DNA from 3 places in the Hydrogenophaga sp. L76 genome. Region 2 is predicted to be linked to each of the others. Evidence: predicted binding sites of a transcription regulator. Region 2 holds the regulator's gene; each other region holds the start of a gene.
What was found. Region 2 encodes LexA, which represses DNA repair genes until DNA is damaged. Its sites were predicted from a motif close to ACTGTATNNNNATACAGT; they were not measured.

Region 1 (3,270 bases), 1.6 Mb from region 2:
CGAGTGCGGCGAGCAGCTGTTTGTCGAAGCGTCGGCCGACGCCGCCGCGCGGCAGGCGCCGCACATCGCCCAGCGTTCGGCAGCCGATGTGCGCGAGCGTGAGGCGGTGCGGGCGCACGGCGCTGAGCGTGTCCATGGGCAGGGCGTCGAGCAACACGTCCAGCGGTTGGCGAAAACCGTCCTGCACGCCGGCGCGCGCCAGCGCCAGCGCGGCCAGGCTGTTGGGTGCCCAAGCGATCTGGCTCACGCCCAGCTCGGTGCCCTCTGAGACCACACGATCCCGCAGTGCGTGCCAGCCGCCAAACAGGCGCACGCTCGCCGCCAGCTCCATGACCACGGCTTCGTCAGCGACAGCAACCCGGGGCGTGAATTGAAGGGCCCAGAGTGCCAGCGCCTGCAGCGCCGCGTCAGTGGGCGAGGCGGTGTCGTCGGGTGCCGGCAGCCGGAGCGCTGACCAGAGCATGGCCGGCCTCGCTGGGAAGAGGGAACGGGGCGGTCTGCGGCGCCGGGTCGAGCGGCAGCAGGGTGCTGGGCTTCTGCAGCCGCGGTGTCAGGATGGCCTGCAGGCCGCCGGGCACCGAGGGCAGGTGCAGCGTGGTCTCCAGCGGCGGCCCCTTGCGCTTGAACACGTTCACCAGCAGTTCCCAGTCGGCCCCCACGCGGGCGAGCAGGCGCAGCGGCGCGGCCGACGATTCGCAGGCCGCCGTGGCGGGCCGGCACAGGAACACCGGGCCGGCGCAGCCCGCGGCCAGCACCTGCAGGCGGCGCACCTGCTCGGCGCGCACCTGCGGCAGCCAGGCGATGAGCGCACCGCAGGCGTTGGCTTTGACCAGCTGTTCGGTGGACCACAGGCGCTCGGCCGGCGTCTCGGCCTGTACCCAGACCAGTTGCCGCTCGTTGATGCCGTCCAGCCGCAGGCCCGGCGGGTGCGGCGGCCGGGGCGGGCCGACCAGCACCACGCTGCGACCGGCGGCGCACACCTGGCGCAGCAGCGGCCCGAGCAACCGCCATTCCAGCGTGCCGCTCTGGGCGCTCAGTATTTCGGTGACGCCGTGGCCGGGCCAGCCGCCGCCGGGCAGGGCGGCGTCCAGCGCCTCGAAGCCGCTGGACCAGGTGGCCGCGACCGCGCTGCCCAGCTGGTCGGCGCGCCAGAGCGCGGCCGCCACGGCGGCGGGCAGGGCGCTGGAGAGCGCGCCCGGTGCGGGTACCGGGCGGGGGGCATTGTGGGCAGGCCGGGCCAACGGAGGGTCGGGCAGGCGGGCTGGGGCGGGGGAGGGCATGATCCATCAGATACTGTTCATGCATACAGTATCTGAAAGTGAACCCGCTGTCCAGCGGGGTGTTCTCTGCGGCCCCCATTCCGGGTTGGTGGATGGGACACCACACCGGGCCGGATTTCGTGCATGAAAAACAAACATCGCCGCCGGCGGCCGGGGACTGGTGACAAAATCATTCGAAGCCACGCCACCACCCACCATGTCACCACCCGCCGGGCGCCCGGACACACCCACGAAACACCCAGAAACGCAGCGATCAAGCGGCCGGCAGTTGGCATGGAAGGCCTGGCAGACGACGGCCCGAGCGGGCCTGGTGATCGGTGTCCTGACCCTGTGGCTGGGCCTGGCGGCCTGCAGCGAGCCGCCGCTGCCCCCGCTGACAGTGGGCATGAACACCTGGCTGGGCTACGACCCGCTGGTGCTGGCGCGTGACCAGCAGCTGATCGACACGCAGCAGGTCAAGGTGGTGGAGCTGTCGTCCAGCTCGGAGACCCTGCGCCATTTCCGCAACGGCCTGCTCGATGCGGCGGCCCTCACACTGGACGAAACCCTGCGCCTGGCCGATGAGGGTTTTGACCTGCGGGTGGTCGCCGTGCTCGACACCTCCGCGGGCGCTGACGTGGTGCTGGCCGACCCGGCCATCCAGAACCTTGCGCAGCTTCACGGCGCGGGCATCGCGGTGGAGGGCACCTCCGTGGGCGCGCTGATGCTGGCGCGCCTGCTGCAGGCGGCGGGGCTGGAGCAAACCGATGTGAATGTGGTCAACATGGAATCCACCTTGCACCTGTCGGCGCTGCGCAGCGGGCGCGTGAGCGTGGCGGTGTCTTACGAGCCCATGGCTGGCCTGCTGCGCGCTGCGGGCTACAAAGACATCTTCGACAGTCGCCAGATGCCGGGCGACATCGTGGACGTGCTGGTGGTGCGTGCCAGCGCGCTGCAGGCGCGCTCCGCCCAGGTCGATGCGCTGCTCGCCGGCTGGCAACGTGGACTGCTGGCGCTGCAGGAGAACCCCGAAGCCGCGGCCCGCCTGCTGGCCCCCGGGGTGGAGATCTCGCTTGAGGACTACCTCGCCACACTCCAGAAACTGACCTTTTATTCAGCAGAGCAGTCGCTCGAACAGCTGTCGGGCGTGCCACCGGTGCTGGCGCAGGATGCCTTGCGGCTGGTGACGACGCTGCAGGCCGTGGGCATGATCAAGGTGGCGCCAGACTGGGGCCGCCTGCTGGACCCCGAGCCGGCCCTGCGCTTGCAGGCCCGCAAAGGTGGTGCATGAGCCCCCGCCCGGCCGTTCCGAAGGGTGGAGGTTTTTCCATGAGCTGGACCCGCTGGCCCCTGACCATCGCCGGTCGCTGGCTGGTGCCGCTGCTGCTGATCGTGTTTGCGTTGCTGGCCATGACCTTGCGCTACGACCACCAGATGCGCCAGATCGACCAGGATGTGTCCGTGCAGGAAAGCCGGCGCCTGCGCGAGCGGCTGAGCATCGAGCAGGCGCGCATGGACGTGCAGGCGGGCCTGGGCAACACCTTGCTGCTGCACCGGCTGGTGGGCGGTCTGGCGCTGCACCAGGGCCTGAACCAGGCCTATCTGGTCGGGCCTGAAGAGCGGGTGCTGGCCTCGCTGTCGCGGCTGGACATCGGGCAGCCGCTGAGCGCGGTGTTGTCTCGGGTGGGTGGGGCGTCGAGCCAGTTCCAGGCACTGGCGGTGGCGCCGTCGCCGTCAGCCATCGTGGTGGAGCGGCCTGATCAGCAGCCGCTCCTGACCGGTCTGGTCCCGCTGCAGGGGAACCAGCGTTTGCTGGTGCAGATGGACATGCGTTACCCGTTGGCCCTGCGCCGTGCCAGCGAGCAGACCGAACTGGTGCGGGAAGGCCTGGTGCTGCTGGCCGCGGTGGCGGTGCTGGCGCTGCTGTTGCACCTGCTGTGGTTCCGCCGCGCGCAAAGGCTGGCGCTGGCGCTGGCAGAAATGGGCGCGGGCAACCTGTCGGTGCGCACCG
Region 2 (3,270 bases):
GGTTGGCTCGCTGCCCCAGACGATCACGCGCATCCCGAAAGCGCGGCCATAGGACGCGACCAGCTTGCCGATGCGACCGTAGCTCCAGATGCCCAGCACTTTGCCACTCAGCACCATGCCCAGCCCAAAGTTGGCCGGCATCGATGCCGCCTTCAGCCCGGACTGTTGCCAGGCACCGTGTTTGAGGCTGGCCACGTATTGTGGAATCCGGCGCATGGACGACATGATCAGCGCCCAGGTCAGTTCAGCGGCGGCGATCGGTGAACTGACGCCTTCAGCCACCGCAATGCCGCGCTCGGTGCAGGCATTGACGTCGATGTGGGGCCCGACGCGGCCCGTCTGCACGATCAGTTTGAGGCGCGGCAGCTTTTCAACAAGCTGCCGCGTGATCTGGGTGCGCTCGCGGATCAGAACCAGCACATCGGTATCGCGCAGCCGGACCGAAAGCTGGCCCACGCCCTTGACGGTGTTGGTGAAAACCTTGGCGGGATAGGGTGCCAGTTTGCTGGCACAGGGCAGTTTTCTGACCACATCCTGGTAGTCGTCAAGGATCACAATATTCATGGCCTCTATTGTGCCCGCAGGACCACCGCGATCCATTTGTCGCGGCTGGTTGTTCCCGGCCGTGCGGCACAGCCGGGTGGGTTCAGGCGCGCAGTTGCGGGGGCTCCGACTGGAGTTCCAGTGCCGCCAGGCGTTCAAGCTCTGCGCACACATCGTTGATGCGACCGGAGATCACCAGCCGCCCATCGGCGCGCGGACTGCCTGAAGTGTCCATGGTCCTCAGCACCCGCACATGGCAGGCTCGGACCATGGCATGGTTGGTGACCCGGTGCCCGGTGATGACGCCCGTGCGGCTGTCCGCAGGGCTCTTTGGGGAAAGGGTCAACCAGCCGGCACGGACAAAGCGGTGCAGGATTTTCGGAAGCGAGCGAGCGGCGCCCACCCGTTCAAATGAGGGAGGCAGCCAGCTGTCGATGAGCAGCAGCGGCGCGCGCCAGGTGTTGGTGTTGAAGCGGATTCCCATGCGAAACTCCAAAAGGGGTTGAACACAGGCAGGATTGCGGATGAAGTCGCCAGCGCAGGGATGTGCCTGGTGCGCGTGTATCACGCACCAGACCAAACGCCCGCCACCTGCTGAGGCGACGCAGACCCGAAGGGTCAGAGCTGGAAGCTGTTGCGGATGAGCCCCACCGCCAGGCCTTCGATTTCAAAGGGCTCTCCCGGTTCGACGACGATGGTCTTGTAGTCCGGGTTCTCTGCATGCAGTTCGATCAGATGCTGGCGCCGCATGAAGCGCTTGACGGTCACGTCGTCGCCCAGGCGGGCCACCACGATCTGGCCGTTTTTGGCTTCCTTGGTGGATTGCACGGCGAGCAGGTCACCGTCCATGATGCCGACGTCCCGCATGGACATGCCGCGCACCTTGAGCAGGTAGTCGGGCGTGCGCTGGAACAGGCTGCGCTCGACGTGGTAAGTCTGCTCCACGTGTTCCTGGGCCAGGATGGGCGAGCCGGCGGCCACACGCCCGATCAGGGGCAGCATCAGCTGCGACAGGCTGGGCAGCGGCAGTGTAAGCTGGCGCCCCCGCGACTCGTTGATGGATTGGAGGTCTTCGTTGCGCAGGCGGATACCGCGCGAGGTGCCGCTCACCAGCTCGATGGCGCCCTTGCGCGCCAGGGCCTGCAGATGTTCTTCGGCTGCGTTGGCGGACTTGAAACCCAGCTCATGGGCGATTTCCGCACGCGTTGGCGGAGAACCGGTGCGGGCAATGGCACTCTGGATGAGTTCCAGAATCTGTTGCTGGCGGGCGGTGAGCTTGGGCGGGTAAAGCGGCGACTCGATCATGGGGACCTCGTGAAGATGCGGGGAGGAACTCACTCTGGTGAGACTCGCGACCGGGACTGGTCAGATCAACAAGCTGTTTTCTTATCCAGTGGCTGTATTTTTAACCAGTTTTGGAGACTTGGCAAGTGGCAGATGCAATGGAAACCCGGCGGTGCGTCATTCTGGGCACGGGTGGCACCATCGCCGGCCGGGCCATCCGACCCGGGGATGGCGTCGGGTACGTGGCGGGTCAGGTCCGTGTTGAGGACCTGCTGGCATCGATTCCGTCCATGGCGGGATTGCCGCTGGAAGTGGAGCAGGTGGCCCAGGTGGACAGCAAGGACATGGGCTTTGCACTCTGGCAGCAACTGGCCACCCGGCTGGCCTTTCACCTCAGCCGGCCCGAGGTGGACGCGGTCGTGATCACGCACGGCACCGACACCATCGAAGAGACCGCGTTCTTCCTGCAAACCGTGCTGCGACCGGCCAAGCCGGTGGTGTTCACCTGCGCGATGCGACCGGCCACGGCGCTGGTGCCGGACGGGCCACAGAATCTGGTCGACGCGCTGGCTGTGGCCAGCCATCCCGGGGCGCAAGGCGTCGTGTTGGTGTGCGCGGGGCAGATCCACAGCGCGGCCGACGTGAGCAAGGTGCACACTTACCGGGTGGATGCGTTCGACTCGGGTGATGCCGGACCGCTGGGTTGCGTGGAAGAAGGCCGGGTTAGGCTGTTCCGACCCTGGCCATTGGCCTCTGAAACCGGGTTCTGGGACCCGGTTGCATTGCAGCGCATCCAGTCGGCTCAGGCTTTGCCGCCGGTGGTCGTGCTCACCAGCCACGCCGACGCCGATGGCACGCTGGTGCGCGCCCTGTTGTCCTGTAGCGATGCAGCTCCAGGCCCAGCCGTGCGAGGCATCGTGGTGGCCGGTACTGGGAACGGCACGGTGCACCATGCGCTGGAGGCCGCGTTGCTGGAAGCGCAGGCCAAGGGCGTGCGTGTGGTTCGAACCAGCCGTTGTGCGCATGGGCCTTTGTTGACGCATCCGGGGCAGTTGTTGTCGGATGCCCGCAGCCTCACACCGGTCAAGGCGCGTATTGCGCTGGCGCTGGAGTTGCTGGAGGACTGAGTCATGTTCCAGGCGCTGGGTGCCCATCCCTGGGCCTACCCCATGCTGGAGGTGGCGCACATCCTGGGCATTGCGTTGCTGCTGGGCAACCTGATCTTGCTGGAGCTGCGGGTGTTCGGCTGGGGTGCGGCGTTGCCGGTGCTTGCGTTGGCCCGCCTGAGTCTCACGCTGGTGGGTCTGGGCTTCTGCCTGGCGGCTGCCTCGGGTCTGCTGATGTTTTCCACCCAGGCCGGGGAACTGTTGGGCAATCGGGTGTTCACAGCCAAGATGCTGTTGTTGCTGCTGGCAGCGTGCAATGCCGCCTGGTTTCACGCCC
Region 3 (3,270 bases), 2.2 Mb from region 2:
TGGTCGTATTCCAGCGGGCCGTGCTTGATGGTGTTGGTGCTGCCACCCATGCCGCGGCGCGTGAGCGCGCGCACCCGCGCTTCGAGCTCCTGCAGCGAAAAAGGTTTGGCCATGTAGTCGTCGGCGCCATAGTCCAGGCCCTTGACGCGTTCCTCGATGCTGTCGGCCGCCGTCAGGATCAGCACCGGCAGCGCCGAACCGCGTGACCGCAGGCGTTTGAGCACCTCCAGGCCATGCATCCGGGGCAAACCCAGGTCCAGGATCAGCAGGTCGAACTCGTTGTTGGTCATCAGTGCGGCGTCGGCTTCGCTGCCGCTGGCCACATGGTCCACAGCCGCGCCGGCCGCGCGAAGACTGCGCAGCAGACCATCGGCCAGAACCTGGTCGTCTTCGGCAATCAGGATGCGCATGCGGGTTTCCTTTGTGGCCGGTCGGACGGCCTGTTGTGGGGGCTCGGTCAGCCGCACAACCGGCTGGTGGCGGCAGGGTCTCCGCGGCCATTTTAGGCTTCGCCGAAGGGGTCGGTTCCGGGATAAACCCCCGGCGCGCGGGCCGCCTGGGCGCGTGCCGCGCGGCCATTCAGGTGCCGTACGCCTCCAGCCCGAGCGCGACCACGGTGGCCACCTCGGCGCCGACCTGGGCGCGAAATTCCGCCTCGGCCTGCGCCACCGCCTGGCGAAACGCCTCCAGCCAGAGCAGGCCGGTGTCGGTGAACACGATGCGCCTTGCGCGCGCATCCAGCGGATCGGGTTCGCGCCGCACCAGGCCCCAGGCTTCGCACTGTGTCACCAGATCGCCCATGGCCTGCTTGCTCATGCCCGCCTGGTGGGCGAGTTCGGTCAGGCGCGAGCCCTTGAGCGCCAGGTGGCGCGTGATGTGGATGTGGGCCGCGCCCACCTGCGCCCGTGCGGCGAGGTTGGACAAGCCCAGCGGCACGTTGGCATCGTGCGCCATCAGGTGCAGCACGCGCTCGTCAAAACGTCGCAAAGCCAGACCCATCAGACGGCCCAGATGTCCGGAGCGCCAGCGGTCGTCGGGGGTGGCAACGTGCCGTTCAGCATTCATGGGTTCAGTCGGAAGAAGTGCATCCCGCCCAGGGCGCCGCGGAACCGGCTTCGCCGGGCCGCCAGCGCCGTCCCCCTGGGGGGAAGTCGCGCAGCGGCGCAGGGGGGATGTAAATAGTAAGGCAAATTGACCAAATAATGGCTTGTTTGAGATATACAAAGCGGTAAACTGCTGTTCAAGCATCCAGCCTGTACACAAAAACACCTGTTGGAAGCGAACACCCACTCACCCGCTCAGGAGCATCACATGGACGCAACCGTCAAGAACAACCCCGTCAACAGCGAAAAGGCCAAGGCCCTGCAGGTCGCGCTGGCCCAGATCGAAAAGCAGTTCGGCAAAGGCACGATCATGCGGCTGGGCGAGGGCGAGGTGATCGAAGACATCCAGGTGGTGTCCACCGGCTCGCTGGGGCTGGACATCGCGCTGGGCGTCGGCGGCCTGCCGCGGGGTCGCGTGATCGAGATCTACGGCCCGGAATCCTCGGGCAAGACCACGCTCACCCTGCAGGCCATCGCCGAAATGCAGAAGGTGGGCGGCCAGTGTGCCTTCGTTGACGCCGAACACGCGCTGGACATCCAGTACGCGCAGAAGCTCGGCGTCAACCTGCAAGATTTGCTGATTTCCCAGCCCGACACCGGCGAACAGGCGCTCGAAATCGTCGACAGCCTGGTGCGTTCCGGCGCGGTTGACCTGATCGTGGTCGACTCGGTGGCCGCGCTCACGCCCAAGGCCGAACTCGAAGGCGAGATGGGCGACAGCCTGCCCGGCCTGCAGGCCCGCCTGATGAGCCAGGCGCTGCGCAAGCTCACCGCCCACATCAAGAAGACCAACTGCATGGTCATCTTCATCAACCAGATCCGCATGAAGATTGGCGTCATGTTCGGGTCACCTGAAACCACCACCGGCGGCAACGCGCTCAAGTTCTACGCCTCGGTGCGCCTGGACATCCGCCGCACCGGCACGATCAAGAAAGGCGAGGACTCGATCGGCAACGAAACCAGGGTCAAGGTGGTGAAGAACAAGGTGGCGTCCCCGTTCAAGACGGCCGAGTTCGACATCCTGTTTGGCGAAGGCATCAGCCGCGAAGGCGAAATCCTGGACCTGGGCGTGCTGCACAAGGTGATCGAAAAATCCGGTGCCTGGTACGCCTACAACGGCGAGAAGATCGGCCAGGGTCGCGACAACTCGCGCGAATTCCTGCGCGAGAACCCCGATCTGCGCGTCGAGATCGAGAACAAGGTGCGCACCGAACTCGGCGTGCCGCTGCTGCCCACCGACGAAGCCGCTGCGCCGGCCAAAGGTGGCAAGGCCGCCAAGGCGGAGAAAGCCGCCGTCGCCGAATAAGCGGTCCGGTGGATCGCACGCACCAATCGACAGCGGCAGGCTGAAATGGGCTTTGATCAGCCGTCACTCAAGGGCCGCGCCCTGCGTCTGCTGGCCGGCCGTGAGCATTCGCGTGCCGAGCTGGAGCGCAAGCTCAAGCCCCACGAAACCGAGCCCGGTGAACTGGCCCGCGCACTCGATGATCTGCAGGCGAAGGGCTTCATCGATGAGCGGCGCGTGGTGGCGTCGGTGCTGCACCGCCGTGCCAGCCGGCTCGGCGCGTCGCGCGTGAAGCACGAGCTGCAGGCCAAGGGCGTGAGCGCCGAAGCCGTGGCCACGGCCGTGGCCGGTCTGCAGGGTTCCGAGTTCGAGCGCGCGCGCGAGATCTGGCGCCGCAAGTTCGGTGAGCCGGCCGCCGATGCCGCGGGACAGGCCAAGCAGATGCGCTTCCTGGCCACTCGCGGCTTTGGCGGGGATGTCATCCGAAAAGTGGTGGGCGGGCGCCACGAGAACTGAGCGGCTGGGAGCCTGGCGTTCGCATTACCATCCGGGGTATTCAAAAGCACGCCACAATGCGTGTCCCTGGAGACAAACCATGGCTTTATTCCGGCGGTTCTTTGGCGCTGAAGGGGCGGTGCACGACCACCAGCTCCAGGCGGAGGCCGCGGGCGCCGCGCAGGGCCTGGACATCGACGCCGCCGTGGCCGCTCACCAGCAGTGGAAGCAGCACGTGCTGGCGCATCTGGCCGGCCACCCCGAAGCCGGACTGGACGTCGAACAGATTTGCCGCGACGACCGTTGCGATCTGGGTCGCTGGATCCATGGTCAGGCCCGGGCCCGCCTGGGCACCTTCCCGGGGTTCACCGCCTTGCTTTCGCACCA

Region 1: imuA (translesion DNA synthesis-associated protein ImuA) is a predicted target of LexA. The motif match lies at 1,293-1,310, and genes of this name have one in related genera.
Region 3: recA (recombinase RecA) is a predicted target of LexA. The motif match lies at 1,236-1,253, and genes of this name have one in related genera.

The regions. Positions count from the first base shown of each region.
Region 1 covers NZ_CM172807.1:3,808,216-3,811,485, forward strand. Annotated here, with positions in the region: gene AC23D4_RS18540 (Y-family DNA polymerase) at 1-463, opposite strand, end outside; gene imuA (translesion DNA synthesis-associated protein ImuA) at 408-1,280, opposite strand; gene AC23D4_RS18550 (ABC transporter substrate-binding protein) at 1,591-2,550, shown strand; gene AC23D4_RS18555 (PAS domain-containing protein) at 2,589-3,270, shown strand, end outside.
Region 2 covers NZ_CM172807.1:744,362-747,631, forward strand. Annotated here, with positions in the region: gene AC23D4_RS03505 (D-2-hydroxyacid dehydrogenase family protein) at 1-564, opposite strand, end outside; gene AC23D4_RS03510 (hypothetical protein) at 647-1,027, opposite strand; gene lexA (transcriptional repressor LexA) at 1,162-1,848, opposite strand; gene AC23D4_RS03520 (asparaginase) at 1,986-2,954, shown strand; gene AC23D4_RS03525 (hypothetical protein) at 2,958-3,270, shown strand, end outside.
Region 3 covers NZ_CM172807.1:2,985,827-2,989,096, reverse strand. Annotated here, with positions in the region: gene AC23D4_RS14405 (response regulator) at 1-410, opposite strand, end outside; gene AC23D4_RS14400 (MarR family winged helix-turn-helix transcriptional regulator) at 580-1,065, opposite strand; gene recA (recombinase RecA) at 1,312-2,409, shown strand; gene recX (recombination regulator RecX) at 2,455-2,904, shown strand; gene AC23D4_RS14385 (CZB domain-containing protein) at 2,984-3,270, shown strand, end outside.